3 regions of the Paenibacillus sp. FSL K6-2862 genome follow, and region 1 is predicted to be linked to each of the others. Evidence: a T-box and tRNA genes for the amino acid it is inferred to sense, from the RefSeq annotation. Region 1 holds a T-box; the other regions hold tRNA genes.
The links. A T-box is a leader RNA that pairs with one kind of tRNA and senses whether it is charged. The one in region 1 lies ahead of leuS (leucine--tRNA ligase), so its partner is inferred to be a tRNA-Leu.
Positions count from the first base shown of each region.

Region 2: it has a tRNA-Leu gene. The T-box ahead of leuS (leucine--tRNA ligase) is inferred to sense a tRNA for this amino acid. The anticodon was not compared.
Region 3: it has a tRNA-Leu gene. The T-box ahead of leuS (leucine--tRNA ligase) is inferred to sense a tRNA for this amino acid. The anticodon was not compared.

Region 1 covers NZ_JBBOSN010000001.1:4,878,785-4,886,170, forward strand. The annotation lists gene leuS (leucine--tRNA ligase) at 1-2,135, opposite strand, end outside; T-box leader at 2,207-2,472, opposite strand; gene MHB82_RS22060 (phosphotransferase family protein) at 2,572-3,528, opposite strand; gene MHB82_RS22065 (class I SAM-dependent DNA methyltransferase) at 3,698-4,468, opposite strand; gene MHB82_RS22070 (CvfB family protein) at 4,581-5,486, opposite strand; gene rsfS (ribosome silencing factor) at 5,483-5,830, opposite strand; gene yqeK (bis(5'-nucleosyl)-tetraphosphatase (symmetrical) YqeK) at 5,848-6,414, opposite strand; gene MHB82_RS22085 (nicotinate-nucleotide adenylyltransferase) at 6,398-6,988, opposite strand; gene yhbY (ribosome assembly RNA-binding protein YhbY) at 7,002-7,292, opposite strand; gene aroE (shikimate dehydrogenase) at 7,377-7,386, opposite strand, start outside.
Region 2 covers NZ_JBBOSN010000001.1:4,256,630-4,264,015, forward strand. The annotation lists gene MHB82_RS19070 (CPCC family cysteine-rich protein) at 1-187, opposite strand, end outside; gene MHB82_RS19075 (hypothetical protein) at 235-717, opposite strand; gene MHB82_RS19080 (DUF1361 domain-containing protein) at 1,111-1,800, opposite strand; gene MHB82_RS19085 (sigma-70 family RNA polymerase sigma factor) at 2,060-2,989, opposite strand; gene MHB82_RS19090 (carboxymuconolactone decarboxylase family protein) at 3,025-3,471, opposite strand; gene MHB82_RS19095 (cupin domain-containing protein) at 3,564-4,346, opposite strand; tRNA gene MHB82_RS19100 (tRNA-Leu) at 4,571-4,651, opposite strand; tRNA gene MHB82_RS19105 (tRNA-Thr) at 4,663-4,738, opposite strand; tRNA gene MHB82_RS19110 (tRNA-Met) at 4,745-4,821, opposite strand; rRNA gene rrf (5S ribosomal RNA) at 4,857-4,973, opposite strand; rRNA gene MHB82_RS19120 (23S ribosomal RNA) at 5,109-7,386, opposite strand, start outside.
Region 3 covers NZ_JBBOSN010000001.1:1,430,001-1,437,386, reverse strand. The annotation lists gene MHB82_RS06495 (urease subunit beta) at 1-184, shown strand, start outside; gene ureC (urease subunit alpha) at 181-1,899, shown strand; gene MHB82_RS06485 (urease accessory protein UreF) at 2,059-2,751, shown strand; gene ureG (urease accessory protein UreG) at 2,816-3,538, shown strand; gene MHB82_RS06475 (urease accessory protein UreD) at 3,453-4,415, shown strand; gene MHB82_RS06470 (helix-turn-helix domain-containing protein) at 4,535-4,951, opposite strand; tRNA gene MHB82_RS06465 (tRNA-Leu) at 5,165-5,247, opposite strand; tRNA gene MHB82_RS06460 (tRNA-Lys) at 5,265-5,340, opposite strand; tRNA gene MHB82_RS06455 (tRNA-Glu) at 5,430-5,501, opposite strand; gene MHB82_RS06450 (DeoR/GlpR family DNA-binding transcription regulator) at 5,819-6,595, shown strand; gene MHB82_RS06445 (Cof-type HAD-IIB family hydrolase) at 6,600-7,386, shown strand, end outside.

The DNA.
Region 1 (7,386 bases):
ACAAAGTTTTCCATCGCTTCACGTGGCAATGTATCGGCTTTGTAAGCATCATTGATGAAGATCATCAACTGGCTGATCGCTGTGTTGAAACGCAGATGTTCCAGATCATCCGTAACCTTTTTGATCGTTTTGTGAGCTGTACGTTTGAATTCTTCCGTTCCGCCATCCACAGTAATCTTATCGTTGATTGCTCCAGTGTCCTCGTTGATGAAGAGACGCCATACGCGTGACAGGAAGCGGTACATGCCCTCTACCCCGTTAGCGTTCCACGGTTTTGTAGCTTCCAGAGGTCCCATAAACATCTCATAGAGACGCAATGTATCGGCTCCGAATTCATTCACAATTTCATCCGGATTAATGACATTACCACGGGATTTACTCATTTTCTCGTTATTGGTTCCCAGAATCATACCCTGGTTCACCAATTTGTGGAATGGCTCCTTGGTATTCACCACGCCCAGATCATACAACACTTTGTGCCAGAAACGAGCATACAGCAGGTGAAGCACGGCATGCTCGGCTCCCCCAATGTACAGGTCAACCGGCAACCACTGCTGCTGTTTCTCTTTGGAGATCAGCTCTTTGTCGTTGTGTGGATCGATAAAGCGCAGATAGTACCAGCAGCTTCCCGCCCATTGTGGCATCGTATTGGTCTCGCGGCGTGCTTTCATTCCCGTTTCTGGGTCCACCGTATTAACCCAATCCGTTACGTTCGCCAGTGGCGATTCCCCCGTACCTGAAGGTTTGATCTGGTCGATATCCGGCAGCAGCAAAGGAAGTTGATCTTCCGGTACAGTTTTCATTGTGCCATCTTCCAAGTGCAGAATTGGAATCGGCTCACCCCAGTAACGCTGGCGACTGAACAACCAATCGCGCAGGCGATACGTTGTTTTCCCTTGCCCTTTACCACTCTCTTCCAACCATGCGATCATTTTCGCAATCGCTTCTTCGTTATTCAGTCCGTTCAGGAAGTCGGAGTTCACATGTGGTCCGTCGCCGGCATATGCCTCTTGTGTTACGTCCCCACCCTGGATAACTTCAATGATGTCCAGACCGAACTGTTTCGCAAATTCCCAGTCGCGACCATCATGACCTGGAACCGCCATAACCGCTCCTGTACCGTATCCTGCGAGCACATAATCCGCAATCCAGATAGGCAGTTTTGCACCATTAACCGGATTGATCGCATAGGCACCAGTGAATACGCCGGTTTTTTCTTTGGCCAGATCCGTACGTTCCAGATCACTCTTGCGAGAAGCCTGCTCCTGATAAGCCTTAATGGCTTCACGCTGTTCCGCTGTCGTAATTGCATCGACCAATTCATGCTCAGGAGCAAGAACGGCAAAGCTTGCACCGAACAAGGTATCCGCCCGTGTTGTAAACACTTTAATAACTTCTTCACTGCCCTCAATGGCAAATACTACCTCTGCACCTGTGGATTTCCCAATCCAGTTGCGCTGCATATCCTTGATGCTCTCGGACCAATCCAGCTCTTCCAGATCTTCCAACAAGCGCTCAGCATATTCCGTGATTTTCAGTACCCATTGACGCATCGGTTTGCGCACAACCGGATGACCACCGCGCTCACTTTTGCCGTCGATAACCTCTTCGTTAGCCAGTACCGTACCCAGCGCTTCACACCAGTTAACCGGCACTTCATCTACATATGCCAGACCTTTTTTGTACAGCTGGATGAAGATCCATTGTGTCCATTTATAGTATTCAGGGTCTGTTGTGCTGATCTCACGATCCCAGTCGTACGAGAAACCAAGAGACTTGATTTGACGACGGAAATTGTCGATGTTGCGGAATGTTATTTCCCGCGGGTGCTCGCCCGTGTCCAGAGCGTGCTGCTCAGCAGGCAAACCGAAAGCATCCCAGCCCATCGGATGCAGCACATTATAACCACGCATACGTTTGAAACGGGAAACGATGTCCGTTGCCGTATACCCTTCCGGGTGACCTACGTGCAGACCTGAACCGGATGGATAGGGGAACATGTCGAGTGCATAAAACTTCGGTTTACCTGGGTCCTCACCTGTTTTAAACGTTTTGTTCTCATCCCAGTACTGCTGCCAACTTTTCTCCATAACCTGCGGCTGATAGCCGTGCTTCGGCTGGTGATTCTCACTCATCTATTGTTCCTCCTCTTGGTCATTCACTTTTATTGCAACAAAAAAACCTCAGCATCCATAGCGTTTGCAGCGCTAGGGACGAGAGGTTGAATTCCCGTGGTACCACCCTAGTTAGCGGACGAACGTGCTTCGTCATCCACTCCCTTTGGACCTGTAACGGCGGTTAACCGATGCGGATTTCCATTCCTGAACGAAATGCCAGACATTCAAGCACAGGATGGTGTAATCACCGCATTTCTCCAAGGCGAGTTCGTGAAATACTGTCAATCGGCTTGCACCAACCGCCGACTCTCTGTCATGTACAGGACCCACTACTGTTCCTTATCATCGAAATATGTATACAATATCGGGACCATTATATAAAAAAGCACGACTAAAGTCAATATTGCTTGGTTTGTTGACTGACTATAAATAATGCCGTTCTTCCCCATTCGGCCTAGGACAATCGAAATCGCTTGATTCCTTCTTCCAAGTTATTAATTGCCCACTGAATGTGTTCCTTGTTATCATATTGTCGATATTCGCATTCAATCCACAAAATCAGATCAAAATACAGATCATACAAGCTTCTTCGTTTTCGTTCACTATCGGTTGTGATGGCCCTACCATAACCCTTCACAAACCCTTTTGTATAATTAAAATGACTGAAGTAGTGCTCCATCAGGGGATCCGCCCAAAGGCAGCGCTCAAAATCAATAATGGCTGTAATTCGCCCCTGTTCCACAAATACATTGCCATCCCACAGATCCCAGTGAATGAGTACCGGCTCGTTGACATCACTCAACACATCCGATTTCTCCCTAATCAATTGGGCAAGCTTATCATAATCCATAGGAAGTTTTACGCCAGCCTCTCTTCCGTCGGTGAGCAGATCATCCATCAGACTCAGAAATGCTTCCTTCCAGGTGTTATACTTTGGTTTCTTTTCTGAAAAATAACCAAACTTTTCACCTTTGATCTCGTTGATCCGGCGATTAAATGCACCAAGCTGCTCTTCAATCTCTGCCTGCTCTGCTGAACTATACTGATCTTTGACCTTGTTATAAGGCTTGCCAGGCATATATTCCATCATAAAGTACTCCGCCGGAGCAAGACTGCATGTTGTATCACACGCCAATACACGGGGAACCGGTACATCTCGAAGCTCTCCCACGAGACGCAGTGCCTGAACTTCTGCCATCAGGAGATCCTGCTCACAGCGCAACGGTTTACCAACCTTGGAAGGAGCGATTTTGAGCACTACCTCTTGCCCGTTGCCGAGCGAGATGTAATAAGCATGGTTGGCCCATCCGTCAATCATTTCCCTGTATTCCTGGATGCCTGTATTAAAATGTTGCTTGGCAATTGCATTCAGCTGTTCTGATGTCAGCCTTGTTTTGTATGTACTTTCCACTTCTGCACCACCTTTTTTTAGCAATACGAATTCTATTCATAGAGACCCGGTAAGCGTTTTCCACCTTCGTCCATTATGGCTCTCTTCACCCTTGATGACAATGCATTTCATCATAAAAACAGGAAAAAACCGCCCTCACTGTTACTAGGACGGTTCTCTATCTGCAATTCTATTTCACCGCGACGTAAAATAGCCGCTGCGCGCCTTCTCCAGCTTCTTTCCATGTGAAATCAGCATATACACGGACATTCCTGAATCCAGCTTTGGTCAGTTCCAGCTTCATCCAGTCCGGATCGTATGCACGCTGAACGTGAACCTCTTCGAACCGCTGGTACATGTCCTTGCCGCCGTCATCCACCCGGGAGAAAATGCTGAGATGATGCTCAATCTCACACCGTTCACGATCCATGTCGCAGGTCCAGATATAGGATACGGAGCGTTCATCCAGGACAAAAGGCTGCTCTTCTTCATAGCGGATCAAGGTGTCTGGATGGTGTACATCAAACAGGAATGTCCCTTCCGGCTTGAGCATCTCGTAGGTACGCTGGAACGTACGAATGACATCTTCCTTTTCCAGCAAATAATTAATGCAGTCACAGAATGAAATTACTGAATCTACCGGTTCGGGTACTCTCCAATCCCGCATATCCTGCTGAACCCACCGGACACTGCCTTCACGATACAATCGATGACCTTGTGGGGTTCCCTCCATTTTACTTCGCGCCACAGATAACATATCCGCAGACAGATCAATGCCCGTCACTTCAAACCCCGAGTTGACCAGTGGGATCGTAATGGATCCCGTCCCGCATCCAAGCTCGGCTACACTCTTCGGCATGCCGTGCTGCTCCCAGGCTGTTCTTGCAAACCTTATCCAGTCCGGATAAGGCATATCTTCCATTAATTCATCGTACACATAAGCAAATTTACGGTAAGACATGTCAGGCACCGCACTTTCAATTTCATTTTCCGATTCCAAAAGAAAAAGCAGGGGCGTCCGGAGTTCACCCAGCCTTGCCCTGCCTTCCTTCGTTCCAATATGTCGTTAACGATTACTTGTTTTCACTTGAATCCTTGGGAGCTGATTCCGCCAAGTACGTCCAGTTTTCCTTCTGCGTCACCAGTCCGTCTTTCATCAGCTTGCCCAAAGCACGCTTAAAAGCAGACTTGCTGATTCCAAAGCGCTGCTTGATGATATCCGGTGGAGTGGCATCCGAATAAGGCATACCGCCCGTAGGGCGCTCTTTCATAAACGCCAGAAGTTTGTCCGCATCTTCGTTACGGCCTACCTCTTTGCGAGGGGACATGGCCAGGTTAACACGCCCGTCTTCACGAACCAGCGTTACCCGACACTTCACCTTTTCACCCAGCCGCAGCATTCTGTTGCGCTCAGATGAATGAATCATGCCGATAGCACCGAAGCCAAGTACTCCGCCTTCTACAAGCACAAAAGTACCCATCTGCAAAGGTTTGTACACCGTAGCTTCCACCCATTCGTTCAACCATGATGTTGGAGCGTGGAATGACAGGGGAGCAAGCTCACGTTCCCCGGCCAATTTGGCACGAAGACGTCCCTGCTTGTCATGTTCCATAATAACAAAAACTTCATCGCCCACGTGTGGACGTAGTTCTTCCAATTCGGGCAATTCACGGATAGGGAGCAGCAGCTGCCGTCCAAGTCCCATCTCCAGGAAACAGCCAAGGCGTGGGTGTATATCAGCCACAACCAGTCGTGCCATTTCGCCCAGAGTGAGATATGGTTTTTTCATGGTTGCTGCCAAACGGTCCTCTGTATCAAAGAACAAAAAGACCTCGAGCGTCTCCCCGATTTTGACATCCCGTGTGAGTTCCGTATAGTGAAGCAGTACATCTTCCGATCCTGTCGTCAAAAAGTAGCCAAAAGGCGATACTTCACGATCAACCGGCAGGGAGACGACCGTGCCTGCAATCAAACTCATACCGTTTCCACCACTTTGGCGTCAGACCATAGCCGTTCAATGTTGTAATATTCGCGCTCATCACGATGGAAAATATGCACAACCACGTCGCCCATATCCATCAGCACCCAACGTGCGGAATCCATGCCCTCGATTCCTTTAATGTTAACGCCAGCTGCATGTGCCTGTTTGCGAATTTCTGTTGCAATGGACTGTACCTGTGTATCGGAATTACCGTGACAGATTACGAAATAGTCTGCAACCAGAGAGATGCCTTTCAGATCGAGTGCTACAATGTTCGATGCCTTTTTATCGTCAGCGGCGGTTACCGCCATATTCATAAGTTCTTTCGATGATACTGTCATGAACCAACCTCCATATTTTATAAGTGTGCAATCAGATCATTCCGCGACAACATCGTTAGCGGATAAATGACGCGGCGCTGCGAGATCAGCAAGCTGATCGTGGAATCGAAACCGGCAATCAGTCCCTCTTCCAAGCTGCGCTCTGCCTGCTCACGAATGTGATCTACGCCTGGGAAATCTCTTCCCGGTTCAATATAGTCAGCAAGACATACGACCTTATCGAGCAGACTCATACCTACACGCCCGGAAGTATGCCAGCGGATTGCGTTAATGATTTCCGGGTCATCAATACCATAATCGCGCTGTGCCACAAAAGCACCCACTTCAGAGTGCCAGAGCTGCTTGTCATGCAGTAAGAGTTCTTCGTTCAATCCGTTTTCACGGATGACCGCTTCCATCTCGGATACAGGCCAGTACTTGGCGACGTCATGCAGTATGGCTGCGAGGTCGGCTTTGACAGGATCCGCCCCATATTTCTCTGCCAACTGGACGGCCTTTTCCATTACACCAAGCGTATGCTTCCAACGCTTCTCCGGCATCTGACCGGAAACAGCCTTAATTAATTCTTCACGGCTTAGTCCCATATAAACCGCTCCTTACAATATATTGATGAACTGCATCAGGGATCATGAACCGTACCGAATGCCCCTTAGCAAGTCTCCTGCGAACAGCCGTGGATGAAATGTCCACCAGGGGCATCTCGGCCAGCAGCACGCTGTCCTGCAGTTCCTCCGGCAGGTCATCCAGATGCAGGTGAAATCCTGGCCGACCCACACCAATAAAGGTTAATTTCGCTGCCAGTTCATCAATCTGTTCCCACTTCGGAAGATAGTTCACCATGTCCGCTCCGATAATGAAATAAAATTCATGCTCCGGATAACGGCGCCACAGTTCCTTCATCGTATCGATCGTATAGGACACCCCGCCGAGTTCCATTTCGATGCCCAGCACTTCATACTGTTCTACACCTTGCACCGCAGCCTCAGTCATATCCAGGCGCTGCTGTCCCGAAGCTCCAGCTCCGCGTTTATGGGGCGGAACATGGGAAGGCATAAACCAGATCTCATCCAGGGCATGTGAATCTCTAGCAGCTTCGGCAGCGAGCAGATGTCCCATATGGATCGGATCAAACGTCCCGCCCATGATGCCAATCTTCACCCGTGTCACCGTCCTAAGGAAGTTCGATTTGTTTGTTGTCGCGTGATTCCTTGTACAGGATGATGGTGCTTCCGATAATCTGCACCAGTTCGCTGCCGGTTTCCCGCGCCACTTCTTCAGCGATTTCGTTTTTGTCATCCAGACAGTTATTCAACACTTGCACTTTCATCAGTTCGCGTTTCTCAATTGCTTCTTCGATATGACGGAACAAATGATCGTTGGTGCCCCCTTTGCCGATCTGAAATACAGGGGTCAGATGATGTGCTTGTGAGCGCAAAAAGCGCTTTTGTTTACCGTTTAACATAATTACTCCATAACTCCTTATGCCCGGCAGGCACTGTAACAGCGTTTATTGTCTGTCTGTTGCCTGACCGTTCAATGATATTTTTCACTTATTA
Region 2 (7,386 bases), 620 kb from region 1:
CCATTACATCATGTGTTGGTACATCTGAACTTAATAGTTCCTCCTGCAGCACCTTTGAAAAAAAATGAAACTCAGGGTCATGTTCATCGATTCCCCAAGAATTCCATAACATGGCCTCACGTTCATCCCTAGTAAGTTTAGTAATATCATTTTCTATGATTATCTTTATAGCTTCTTTCCTTAACACCATATCACCCCATATAGACCTTTACTATGTAGCTATTCTCTATCCTATTAAGATTCCGCTATAAGCCCCTTTACTTTTGATTCAAATACATCCCACTTTAGATCAAACCCCTTTTCAAAGCTCCACCCGTTTGAACGGAGTTTCTCGCCTAAATCAATGAAATTAGCACGCTGCTCATCATTTAAGCTTACATCAAAAAGTTCTTCACTATACTTGAACTTATCCAAGTACTCGAGCAATGCCCAGAACGTATCGTCTTTCTTATTGTCTTCCTCCATTCCATGATTTAAGAGAATAGAATCAAGGGCATCATCAAGTTTCTCTGTAACGAGGGTTTCATTTTGCCAATTATGATCGATTTGGTACTGAATCGTCTCTTCAAGTTGAGCTAGATCTCTGTAAATGGAAGAATTCAATAATTCATTTTTAATTTCTTGTTTCCTGCCTGCACGTTCATGATTTTGAAAAAATGCCAAATTCCCGAGCAGTGAGAATATCAAGATTACTTTAAACCAGTCTGATTTTTTCATATTCTCCTCTTTTCATCACAACTATGGACCATTTACGGCTTATAGTTCAACTGCATAATACTCTTCATGTGTTTTTTAATGAGGGTGTATTCCTTCTTGCAAAATTCCAATTTTCCGTATAGCTATGCTAACCTGTTTGTAAAGTTTAACTGAATGCTTACCTACTAAGTACTAATCCCCCTTACGTGAATACTGATATTCCCTATAGTATAGTTTTATTAAGAAACAATATCATTTAATATAAACGCTACTTCTTCTGGTTTTGTTTGTTTTTACCACTAAAATATCCAGCCCTCTGGTTGAATGTTCCCGATAAAATAAAAAAGTCGCTGTATTAGCGACATTAATCGCAATATGTTTTTGTCTCTCTACATCTGAAGAAAGCCCGGATGGTTAATAATCAATTTTATATGTAGACTTTGCGTTAACGAGATAATACAGCGTCACGTAGATGGTAAGAATAAATACGCCAAAAAACAGGCAAAACGCAAGCGATGGACGACTGATACTTTCTATCATTAAGTTAAACAGCACATCACGATTAGTTAATGCATCCCAGCTGTTAAGTCGGTAGACCCTGCCGAGCAATACACCGTAACTTCCCAACGCACAACCCGCCAATACAAAGACCCATGATGCCACATTTCCCATTTTTCGATGTATGATCTCTTGGATCTGGTACATGGACAGAAAACCAAGCAGCAGACCTGTCCAGACAAACATCAGCAAGACAATCAGATCGTACCAGTACTTATAATCCAGACCGTTGCCAGCATAATAACGGGAACTTCTCGCCGTCAAATGAACAAGATCCGTTACGATATAAGACGCATTCGGGAAAAACAACAACCATAAGAACCCACTTGCCACCGCAAGCCATGGAGCAGCTCTCCACTTCGATTCACTGAAGCCATATGATATATAAGAGAAGACAAAAGGAATCCAAGCCAAAAACAGATTCCAGATGAGAAACCGGTAATATCGTTGGTCCAGCCAATCAGCAGCTGCAAAGTACAGTCCCACTGTCACCACAGTAACTACGCTTAGGAAAATAAAAACTTTAAAATAATTCAGCTGTCTCAATAGTGCCTACCTCACTTATTTTCGGAAATTGCGAATGATCACTTCCATCCTTATCCTAAAAAATGCATCAATCACCACATTAGGATCATACCACGTAATCAGTGAGAATCAAATTTATCTGAGTTCGGTACTACTATGAAGTCCCTTGAAAAACATTATGCCAATACTGGAATCCATACTTGAATAGCACAAAAGCGGCTGTTCCGTTGATAGGAGCACGCCGCTTTTAATTTGTTCACTTTTTCTTCTCCATTGCCGTTCAATGACCTCCTGCTGCAATGGTCCTTAATTTATCTGGATTCACAACCAGATAAACCGCCTCAATTCGTTGACCGGACAAGTCGGACTGAATGCATATGACTTCGCTTACCTCTCCTTTGTTCATGAGTGCAATCTGCACTTCTCCATTGATGATGGTTGGCACCCACTCCCGCTCCCTTAATCGGGTAAGCACACGCCGTGAAGTCAGAAGAGCTAGGACACCCTTGTGAACCTTCATCGTTCTCATCACCGTATGTACCCGCCCACCACCGTCAGCAGTGAATACTGGTTGTTCAGAGAGCAGTTCGAGCATGGCCGTCACATCATAAGCAAGAAAGGCTGTCGTGAAACGCGCGAGCAATTTTTCTTTGGTAGCATCATCTGTGGTGGTCTGGACCTTATCCGGAAGTTGCTCCGGCAGGTTACGTCTGGCCCGACTAAAAATTTGACGGCAATTGCTCTCCGTTTTGCCAATCCAATCGGCAATCTCCCGGTACTCATACTGAAAGGCTTCACGAAGTACAAATACAGCCCGCTCCACGGGTGTCATACGTTCCAGCAGTACCATATAGGCATAGGAGATCATTTCTTTCTGCTCATAGGTTTGTTCAGGCAGATCCAGCGCCTCGCCTATCGGCTCCGGAAGCCACTCACCAACATAATGTTCTCTTTGATTGCGTGCAGAATTCAGCAGATTCAGGCTCCGATTTACTACAAGTTTGGCAATGTAAGATTTGGGATTACGGATAATCTCGTCAGATTTGCTTTGCAGCCCTGCAAAGCAGTCCTGTACGACATCCTCTGCCTCCATTACACTCCCAAGCATTCGATAAGCAATGGAGAACGCATACGCTTTATAACGGATATACAGTTCACCAACTTCCAGAGAAGACTCTTCCGGTTCAGTGGTGAGTTTATCAGGATTCATATGAAGGCCTCCTCTGGCAGCGGTATTTAAAATGTTTAATTAAAGCAGCCTGGATACATGCCTGTCGTGATTGCGATTCGGTTCCAGTTGTTAATGGTATTGATCGCCATAACCAGATCTACCAGTTCTGCTTCACTAAAGTGTTCCCGGACCTTATTGTAAATTTCCAGTGGAACCCCTTGTTCAGAAACACGGGTCACAGCTTCAGCCAGTTCAAGCATAACACGTTCTTTTTCCGTAAATAAAGGAGCTTCGCGCCAAACGCTAAGCAGTAAGATATGATCTGCGTAATCACCCAGCTTCATCAGATCTTTGGCATGCATATCAAGACAGAAGGCACAGCCATTGATTTGTGAAACTCTGATTTTTAATAGTTCATATAATACTTTATCTTCAAATTGACCCGATATAAACTGCTCCATTGCCATTAATGCCTTGAAAGCCCCCGGATTCGCTGCTCTGTAATTCATTCTCAAAGTCATCTCATTCGCCTCCGTATTGTAGTGTACATACTGAAGACAAATGAACAGATGAATCTGTGACATTCATTTCATAAAAAAATTATGGAGGATAATTAGTATCTCCAACCATTACCAATAATAGGACGCTGTACAGTGTACGGCATATAATCTGACTCTGATGGTACATAAGCAGCATTTGGATGATGCCCATACGTTGGATTCATTGGATCGGGATAAATATATTCCGGACTTGGCGCGTATTGCATCTGTACATAAGGCTGAACGTTTGGTTGAATGTTTGGTTGGACGTTCGGCTGGCTGTTTGGTTTAGGCATGTTATCGGCAGCTGGTGACACTTGAGTTGCACAATCTGCAGGCGGTCCAATGAATACCGTCTTTTGAATAGGAGCTAAAGTCTCTTTAACCTTGTTCTCATCCAGACAATACGTATGGGCCAGTACACTTGCAGGCGTCAGACGCAGAATGTCTGAACCAAATATCGCTTCTGGGACCGGAGCATCGAAAATAGCCAGCAGGTGAGTCTGATCAACCGTCGCAACTTCATAATGCCACCAGCCTTGGGGAACATTCGCTACTTGGCCAGGACTAATAGGGAAGTTTAATAACTCGTTGGTAAAGGGGTTAATGAGGGATACGACTGCAGAACCACTAATACAATAGACCAGTTCTGTTGCATTTTGATGTATGTGAGGTTCAACGACATTGCCAGTACTCAAATAAATATCCAGCAGGGATGCATTCCCTAATGTATTTAGCTGTTTAATTGATAGGGAATTGATGTAGTTATTTTCATCCTTTTTGAACAATTGATTCTGGTTCACATCATACGTGAACTGTGTGGTTGGTAACGTATAATCCATATAAGAAGTCGCCAAAATTTAACGCCTGCCCTTCGCTCATGGTTTAGGTAAAAACCTATACGCCAGCTTATGCCCTGGGCATTTATGCGTGAGCCCAATTTTGCAGGAGCCGATTTCGGGGCAAATAAAAACATGAAAAACCCTTGAGCCAATTCAAGGGTTCTAATATAAACAGACAGGATCAAGAGTAAAGGAAGGTGATTACCTTATACTCTAGATCCTGTCTGTCAATGCTGAGATGCGCGTGGAGGGACTTGAACCCCCACGTCAAAGACGCTAGATCCTAAGTCTAGTGCGTCTGCCAATTCCGCCACACGCGCATGTCGTTTTATGGTGCCGGCGAGAGGACTTGAACCCCCAACCTACTGATTACAAGTCAGTTGCTCTACCAGTTGAGCTACACCGGCGTTTTATGGTAGCGGCAGAGGGGATCGAACCCCCGACCTCACGGGTATGAACCGTACGCTCTAGCCAGCTGAGCTACGCCGCCACATTATGTAGTTTAAAAACACCCAAAAGGGTTTCGCTTGGCAACGTCCTACTCTCCCAGGACCCTTCGGTCCAAGTACCATCGGCGCTAGAGGGCTTAACGGTCGTGTTCGGGATGGGTACGTGTGGAACCCCTCCGCTATCGCCACCAAACGAGCATTTGTGTAACAAATGCATTTTGTGGAACTGAAAATCATACACACATTGGAGTGATGTACCGATTTTCATTTCAGAGATTATTCTCTGAAAACTAGATCCGAAACGAAATTTGCGACTAGAACCTGCAATTTGGATAAGCCCTCGACCGATTAGTACTGGTCAGCTCCATGCATTACTGCACTTCCACCCCCAGCCTATCTACCTCGTCGTCTTCAAGGGGTCTTACATACTGGGAAATCTCATCTTGAGGGGGGCTTCACGCTTAGATGCTTTCAGCGCTTATCCCGTCCGTACATAGCTACCCAGCGGTGCTCCTGGCGGAACAACTGGTACACCAGCGGTACGTCCATCCCGGTCCTCTCGTACTAAGGACAGCTCCTCTCAAATTTCCTACGCCCACGACAGATAGGGACCGAACTGTCTCACGACGTTCTGAACCCAGCTCGCGTACCGCTTTAATGGGCGAACAGCCCAACCCTTGGGACCTACTTCAGCCCCAGGATGCGATGAGCCGACATCGAGGTGCCAAACCTCCCCGTCGATGTGGACTCTTGGGGGAGATAAGCCTGTTATCCCCAGGGTAGCTTTTATCCGTTGAGCGATGGCCCTTCCATGCGGTACCACCGGATCACTAAGCCCGACTTTCGTCCCTGCTCGACTTGTAGGTCTCGCAGTCAAGCTCCCTTATGCCTTTGCACTCTTCGAATGATTTCCAACCATTCTGAGGGAACCTTTGGGCGCCTCCGTTACTCTTTAGGAGGCGACCGCCCCAGTCAAACTGCCCACCTGACACTGTCCCCGTACCCGCTAAGGGCACCAGGTTAGAACCTAGATACGATCAGGGTGGTATCCCAACGGTGCCTCCACACAAGCTGGCGCTCATGCTTCAAAGGCTCCCACCTATCCTGTACAGATCGTACCCAAATTCAATATCAAGCTGCAGTAAAGCTCCATGGGGTCTTTCCGTCTTGTCGCGGGTAACCTGCATCTTCACAGGTATTAAAATTTCACCGGATCTCTCGTTGAGACAGCGCCCAAGTCGTTACGCCATTCGTGCGGGTCAGAATTTACCTGACAAGGAATTTCGCTACCTTAGGACCGTTATAGTTACGGCCGCCGTTTACTGGGGCTTCGGTTCACAGCTTCGGGATTACTCCCTAACCGCTCCCCTTAACCTTCCAGCACCGGGCAGGCGTCAGCCCGTATACTTCGCCTTACGGCTTCGCACAGACCTGTGTTTTTGCTAAACAGTCGCTTGGGCCTTTTCACTGCGGCCCCCTCGTGCTATTCACACTACCGGGGCACCCCTTCTCCCGAAGTTACGGGGTCATTTTGCCGAGTTCCTTAACGAGAGTTCTTCCGCGCGCCTTAGAATTCTCTTCTCGCCTACCTGTGTCGGTTTGCGGTACGGGCACCTTCATCTGGCTAGAGGCTTTTCTTGGCAGTGTGAGATCATGACCTTCGCTACTGTAATTTTCACTCCCCATCACAGCTCAGCCTGTCGATGTGCGGATTTGCCTACACATCAGCCTCACTGCTTGGACAGACATCCATCAGTCTGCGTCACTACCCTACTGCGTCCCCCCATCGCTCGTAACGATTTACGGTGGTACAGGAATTTCGACCTGTTGTCCTTCGACTACGCCTTTCGGCCTCGCCTTAGGTCCCGACTTACCCTGAGCGGACGAGCCTTCCTCAGGAACCCTTAGGCTTTCGGCGGATCAGATTCTCACTGATCTTTTCGTTACTCATACCGGCATTCTCACTTGTATAATGTCCAGCGCTCCTTACGGTACACCTTCAACCCTTATACAACGCTCCCCTACCCCTGGATCGACTTCACTCCAGCTTCGAAGTCCTGTGTTTATCCCCTGAGAAACATTTGGTCATCCAAGATTTCAACCCTTGTCTGACAAAAATGTCCTTGTGGTAAACACCGCCTCAAAGAAGCAGTGAAGTCGATCCAAGCCATAGCTTCGGTGGTGTGTTTAGCCCCGTTACATTTTCGGCGCAGAGTCACTCGACCAGTGAGCTATTACGCACTCTTTCAATGGTGGCTGCTTCTAAGCCAACATCCTGGTTGTCTGTGCAACTCCACATCCTTTCCCACTTAACACACACTTGGGGACCTTAGCTGATGGTCTGGGCTGTTTCCCTTTTGACAATGGATCTTAGCACTCACTGTCTGACTCCCGGAAGTAAGTCTATGGCATTCGGAGTTTGACTGAGCTTGGTAACCCTTGCGGGCCCCGCACCCAATCAGTGCTCTACCTCCACGACTCTGTTTTCCGAGGCTAGCCCTAAAGCTATTTCGGGGAGAACCAGCTATCTCCGAGTTCGATTGGAATTTCTCCGCTACCCCCACCTCATCCCCGCACTTTTCAACGTGCGTGGGTTCGGGCCTCCA
Region 3 (7,386 bases), 3.4 Mb from region 1:
TCGTTTCGAACCCGGGGAAGAAAAGCCGGTTGAACTCACCACTTTTGGCGGCAAACGACAGATTTATGGATTTAACGGATTAACAGAAGGGTCGGCAGACCAGCCTCCAGACCCGCAGAAACTCGAAGCCTTCCTCAAGGCTTTTGCCCCCACGCCATCACAGGATGGAGGAGATTCAGCATGAAACGCATGTCTCGTGAACAATATGCTTCCATGTTCGGTCCAACAACCGGGGATGCCGTAAGACTGGCAGATACGGAGCTCTGGGCAGAGATTGAGCATGATTACGCTGTATACGGGGATGAGAGCAAATTCGGAGGCGGAAAAGTCATCCGGGACGGCATGGGCCAGTCCGCAACCGCTCTTCGCAGCCACGGTACGCCGGATACTGTCATTACGAACGCCATCATTATCGATCATTGGGGTATTGTAAAAGCAGATATTGGCATCCGCGACGGAATCATCTGTGCGATTGGCAAATCCGGTAATCCGGATACGATGGACGGGGTCGATCCACTCCTTGTGATTGGCGCTTCAACCGAGATCATCGCCGGCGAAGGCATGATTGTCACCGCAGGCGGAATCGATACCCACATTCATTTTATTTGTCCGCAGCAGATTCAAACTGCCCTGTCTTCCGGAGTAACTACCATGATCGGCGGAGGTACAGGACCAGCGACAGGCACCAAAGCAACGACCTGCACACCTGGAGCCTGGCATATTCATCGCATGCTGGAGTCCGCCGAAGCCTTTCCTATGAATATTGGTTATCTGGGTAAGGGCAATAGTTCAACCACCGCTCCACTCATTGAACAGATTGAAGCTGGTGTCATTGGCTTGAAATTGCACGAGGATTGGGGGACAACCCCGAGTGCCATTGACGCGTGCCTGACTGCCGCCGGAGAGCATGATATCCAGGTAGCTATTCATACCGATACCCTGAATGAGACTGGTTTTCTGGAGAATACCCTTGCCGCCATTAACGGCCGCACGATTCACACGTATCATACGGAAGGCGCAGGCGGCGGACACGCACCAGACATTATCCGTGCTGCAGGTGAATCGTACGTGATTCCTTCTTCAACCAACCCCACGCGTCCTTATACGAGGAATACAGTTGAAGAACATCTCGATATGTTGATGGTATGCCATCATTTGGATCCGGCAATTCCAGAGGATGTCGCTTTTGCCGATTCCCGGATTCGCCCAGAGACCATTGCGGCAGAAGACATTCTGCATGATCTCGGTGTCTTCAGCATTATCAGCTCTGACTCCCAGGCCATGGGCCGGGTAGGCGAGGTCATTATCCGTACCTGGCAGACCGCAGACAAAATGAAGAAACAGCGCGGCAAGCTGGAATTGAAATCAGATTCCCCTTCCGACAACGACCGCATCAAAAGATATGTCGCCAAATATACGATCAACCCTGCCATCGCTCATGGCATCAGCCATATCGTCGGTTCTGTGGAAGTGGGCAAGCTAGCCGATCTGATCATCTGGAATCCTGCCTATTTTGGGGTCAAACCCGAGATGGTGATCAAAGGCGGTATGATCACTTTCGCTCAGATGGGTGATCCCAACGCCTCCATCCCGACGCCTCAGCCCGTGTTCGGCAGACCGATGTTCGGGTCATACGGTGGAGCTATTGCCAAAGGGTCCATTACTTTCGTATCCCAAGCTGCTGCTGATGCAGGCATCAAGGAGACACTTGGATTAAACAAGCGCGTGGAAGCCGTCAAAGGTTGCCGCTCAGTGAGTAAAAAGGATATGATCCACAACGATGTGACACCTCATATTGAAGTCGACCCTGAGACGTATGAGGTTCGAGCCGATGGGGTACTGCTTACCTGCGAACCTGCGGATGAGCTGCCGATGGCACAGCGCTACTTCATGTTTTGACATCTAGTGATAAAGGCAAGCGTTTCACTTCTTCAGGTTCGTACTACCCTCTTCATTATTGTGTAAAATCATGTCCAATCTATATCCTTACATTATTTTTATATCGGATTTTGGTTGGAAGGGAAATAAGACAGAAGCAAAGAAAGGACGCTTGGCATGATGCAAAGTGGTACAAAGCTTCTTCGATACGTTCAACTGCTCGACTCGGCCCTGCCCATCGGCGGGTTCTCCCACTCTTTCGGTCTGGAAGCATACACGCATGACGGCACCATTCGAACAATCACCGAGCTTGAACAATTCATTCGCAGCCAGCTTCACTCCAGCCTGATTCGGATCGATGGACTTGCTATCAAAGGCGTTTACCAAGCAATGGAGGAACAAGACTCCGCTCTACTTGCTCTCTATGATAAGCGGGTTCACGCCCAGCGAACCCCCCGGGAGATTAGGGAAAGCGGCCATAAGATGGGAAAGCGGCTGCTGAAACTTGCCCGTTCTCTCTATCCTTGGATGGACTTCTCGCTTATTGATGAAGCTGTGCAGACGCATGGTGCCTATTGCGGGATTACCACCATTCACGGTTATATCCTTTATCAGTTGAAAATCGGATTAGACGAGGCCGTTACCGGTCATTTGTATACCTCAGTGAACGCTTATGTCAACAGCGCACTGCGCCTCCTGCCGATTGGGCAAACCGAGGCACAGATGCTCATTCAGAAACTGCTCGATGATATCGACTCCGAATGGATTCGAATTCGGGATGACAACCCCGAAGATATGCACAGTTTCGGTATTGCCCAGGAAATCTACGCCATGCGGCACGAAAGCTTACCAGCCCGCCTGTTTATGTCCTGATATCCATATTTATAAGCTACAACTTTCTATTAAAATCAGCCGATAATCCAAGGAGGAATTTGTTATGTGTGGAGGAGCTAATCATACGCATCATCCGGAGTGGGAACGTAAGGCATTTGATCGCAGCAGACCAATGCGAATTGGTATTGGAGGCCCGGTAGGCTCTGGCAAAACTGCCCTTGTGGAGAAGCTGTCGAAGGCGCTGCGTACACGCTATAGTCTGGCCGTCATCACAAACGATATTTATACCAAGGAAGACGCCGAAATCCTGCTGCGCCAGAACGCTCTTGCGCCAGAACGCATTATTGGCGTTGAAACAGGCGGATGTCCGCATACAGCCATTCGAGAAGATGCCTCAATGAATTTTGAAGCCGTAGACGAATTGGTCGAGCGTTTTCCTGATCTGCAATTAATCTTCATTGAGAGCGGCGGCGATAACCTCTCTGCTGCATTCAGTCCGGAACTTGCAGATGTGTTCATCTACATCATTGACGTTGCCCAAGGGGAAAAACTGCCTCGCAAAGGCGGTCCAGGCATTACCCGCTCAGACCTGCTGCTGATCAACAAAACAGACCTTGCACCTTATGTTGGCGCAAGTTTACAGGTGATGAAGGATGATACCGAGCGGGTACGCGAAGGTCGCCCATATGTGATGTCGAATCTCATGAGCGGTGAGGGTGTATCCGAGATCATTCACTGGCTTGAGCACCAATACATGGATGACGATGCAGCCGCTGCGCATCTGCATTCACACAGCCATGACCACGGCTCAGCCCACAGCCATTAATTCATCCCCCGTATCAGAAGGAGCCGAAATGAAGTTGGGCATTCGTGCTGAAGGAGCGGTGATACGACGCAGCGAGCTTCGAGCCACATTTGCCCTTCAAGAGGGACGTACGATCATGACAGATCGTTATTATAGCGCACCTCTCCGGTTCAGTCGCTCCTTTCGCCCACCGGGGAACAGCAATGGGTTATGCCTCTACACATCAGACGTCTCTCCCGGTGTTCTTAACGGGGATCATTATCATTCCGAGTGGCATTTGGGTGAAGGCACCCATGTGATGCTGAGCAGTACATCAGCGACACGCCTTCATCCTACGCCTTCACTTCCCTCGTCGGTCAACCATCACTTCCAGATCAGGAAAGGTGCTGTGCTAGAATACTTCCCGGAATGTGTAATCCCATTCAAAGGTAGTTCTTCTTCGCTTACCGCCACCTTCCATCTGGAAGAACAGGCTATTCTCGCTTATGCGGATGTTTGGTCAGCCGGACGAATTCACAGGGGTGAGGCTTTTGAGTTCAGCAAATATCGAAATTCAACCGAAATATGGCAAGGGGACCAGCTTGCTGTGTGGGACCGATTCGGAATGGAACCTTCACGCGATGATCCACAAAAATCAGCTGCATTGCTGGATTTCACCCATACTGCGGCCCTGTGGATGATCGCTCCTGGACTGGGGACAGCGGAACTGGAAAACATCAGGTCTGCACTGCCTCCGGATGGTCGAATGCTCGCTGGTGCAAGCCTGCTCGCGAGCGGAGGGATCGGCGTCCGTTTGCTCGGCATGGCTGCCTGGGAACTTCAGGAACAATGCCTGCACATTTGGAACACCATTCGACCGCAGCTGTTAGGCAACGAGAATCTTACGTTTCGCAAATGAACTGCACATCATAATTTGATGAAGTCAGAGATGAAGACGACTACAATCATCTCACATGAATACAAAAAAAACCTCTGAACATTTCCGGAAATCATCCGGATTGATTCAGAGGTTTTGCATTAGATCGATTCATCCGTTTCAGGTTTATCATCTTCTTTATATCGAAAGTCAGCAGCATTTCTACTTTCCTTGGACTTGCGATAACGGGTAAATTCAATATATTCGCTGATAAAAGACTGCTCTTCGGTTGATAATTCACTCTCCTGGCAATCCAATTGCCGCAACACGCCAAAAAAATAATCCTCCCGTTTTTCCCGTACCATCGCTTCCTTGGATGGACGTCCAATCATGAGCCAGTCCAGACTCACATCAAAAAACGCAGCGATCTCAATCAATTTATTCGTGCTTGGAATCGACTTTCCACGTTTCCAATCACCCAGATTCCCGGTGCTGATCTTCAGTTGTTGACAGAATGCTTTCTTTGTCATCCCTCGCTCGGCAATCAGGTGTTCAATTCGCTCATATATCGACTGCATACAGGACCGCCTTCCAACCATAATATCTAAAATCCATATCTTGCACCATAACGTAATTCTCCGGCAACATTATATAGACAATTATACCACAACAGATATTAATCCTCAGCCCTTCTTCATCCATGAGCAGTTTTCACATAGATATATGAAAAAAATAAAAATAAACTCTCATGGATATCCACGAGAGTCTATTCCCTTAACGTTTACATGTAATGCGGTCGAGAGGACTCGAACCTCCACGGGTATACACCCACTACCCCCTCAAGATAGCGTGTCTGCCATTCCACCACGACCGCATATTCAAATGTATAAATGGTGAGCCATGAAGGGCTCGAACCTTCGACACCCTGATTAAAAGTCAGGTGCTCTACCAACTGAGCTAATGGCTCTTGCTGTAACTTCACCGATGTGCCATATCATCTCTTGTTTTAAGAACAATGACTTGCGAGGTTTCCTTATTAAAAAGGTGGTGAAGATATGACCCGTAGGGGATTCGAACCCCTGTTACCTCCGTGAAAGGGAGGTGTCTTAACCCCTTGACCAACGGGCCTTGTTAACGAGTTGTCTTTCTTGGCGACAAGAATGAGTATACCACACCACATAAAAATAGTGCAACACTTTTTTATTTTTTTATCTAGCGTTTTTTAAAGATCATTTTTCAATAAAATTTAGGCTCGTTTAACTGGCTCTACCATCTGAGAGATCTGAATTTCATATCAATGTCATCAGAATCATTAAATCATGTTAAAGTAATATCAAAACACTTATAAAAACTTATGTTCACTTAAAATATTGCAAATCAAATTACAAATACTTATAATTAGGTTATCAGTAGTACGGTCACTCATTAGTAAGGAGGCGGCATGATTGTTTCAGGAAGAACGAATGCAGCTGATTATTGAACATCTTCGCAAACACAACCGGATCTCGGCAGACGAGATCGTTACCCTTTTTGACGTCTCACGGGACACGGCTCGAAGGGATCTGATTAAGCTGGAAGAACAAGACGCCATTATCCGAACACGGGGCGGCGCCATCCTCCCCTCTCCTCCCCGTGAATATATCTCATACAAGGATCGCCTGCTCCATGTTTCGGAAGAAAAAAGGGCTATAGGCAAACTCGCTGCAGCCATGGTCCGCCAAGGTGAAAACATCATTTTGGATTCTTCCACGACGGTGCAGGCTTGTGCTGAGCATCTGAATGGAAAGTCATGTACAGTCATCACCAATTCCATTCATTCCGCAGATCTTCTCTCCAATCACTCGGCTGTCCATATTCGTTTACTTGGCGGCAAAGTCGACAAGGAACAACGTTATGTTTACGGCGCCTCGGTGATCGAAACACTCTCTCATTATTACGTGGATAAAGCCTTTATCGGTATTGGCGGGATTACGATGGATGGATTCAGTGCTTCCGAAGAAGAAGGCAAGATTAAGCAAAAAATGATGCAGGCGGCCAAAGAAGTCTTCGTGCTCGCAGATCATTCCAAATTTGATAAACGTTACGGGTACCGTTTTGCCGACTGGTCACTGATTGATGTACTGATTACCGACCAATGGCCATCAGACGAATGGCGTAACTTTTTGAATGAACAACAGGTTGAGATTCTCATTCCTGAACCAACAGAAGATAAGGAGTTGTAAGGTGATGAAATTATTTGCTACGGATTTGGATGGAACACTGCTAAACAGAGACAGTCAGATTAGCCCGGAAAATGCAGCCGCTATTCACCGGGCCCAGCAAGAAGGATTAAAAGTTACAATTGCAACGGGACGCGTCTATTCGGACGTTGTCGGCATTTGCCAAGAAGGCGGGATTAACACTCCTGTCATTGGGTCCAATGGTGCCACGATTCATGACGCTGAAGGGAACCGTCTGTATCATCTTCCGCTCGAACGTGAGACAGCAGCATCAGTCATGCAGTGGCTCGAAGATCATGAGTGCTATTATGAAGCGTCCACTCAGCAGGGAATATACGCCCCAATCAGCAGCCATGATACGATGCTTGCCGAGATGGACCGTATCCTGGGAACAAGTCCTGGCGAGGACGTTGAGCGCCTGATTCGCGCCGTTAAGAAGCATTACGACAAGAAAGACTACCATCGCGTTCATTCCCATCAGGAGATTCCTGCAGAAGCTTACATTTACAACATTATGGCTTTCTCACTTGACCCGGATCAATTGCAGAAAGGAAGAGCCTACTTTGCCTCCAGATCGGATGTCGCAATGGTGGTATCCTCTGAACACAATTTCGAAATGCAGCATCCCGATGTGTCCAAAGGCAATGCTCTCACTAAACTGGCAGCCCATCTCAATGTCTCCATGGAAGATACGGCAGCTATCGGCGACAATTTCAATGATGTTTCCATGTTGAAAATGGCCGGACTCGGCATCGCCATGGGCAATGGTGAACCGGAGATTCAAGCCCTTGCCA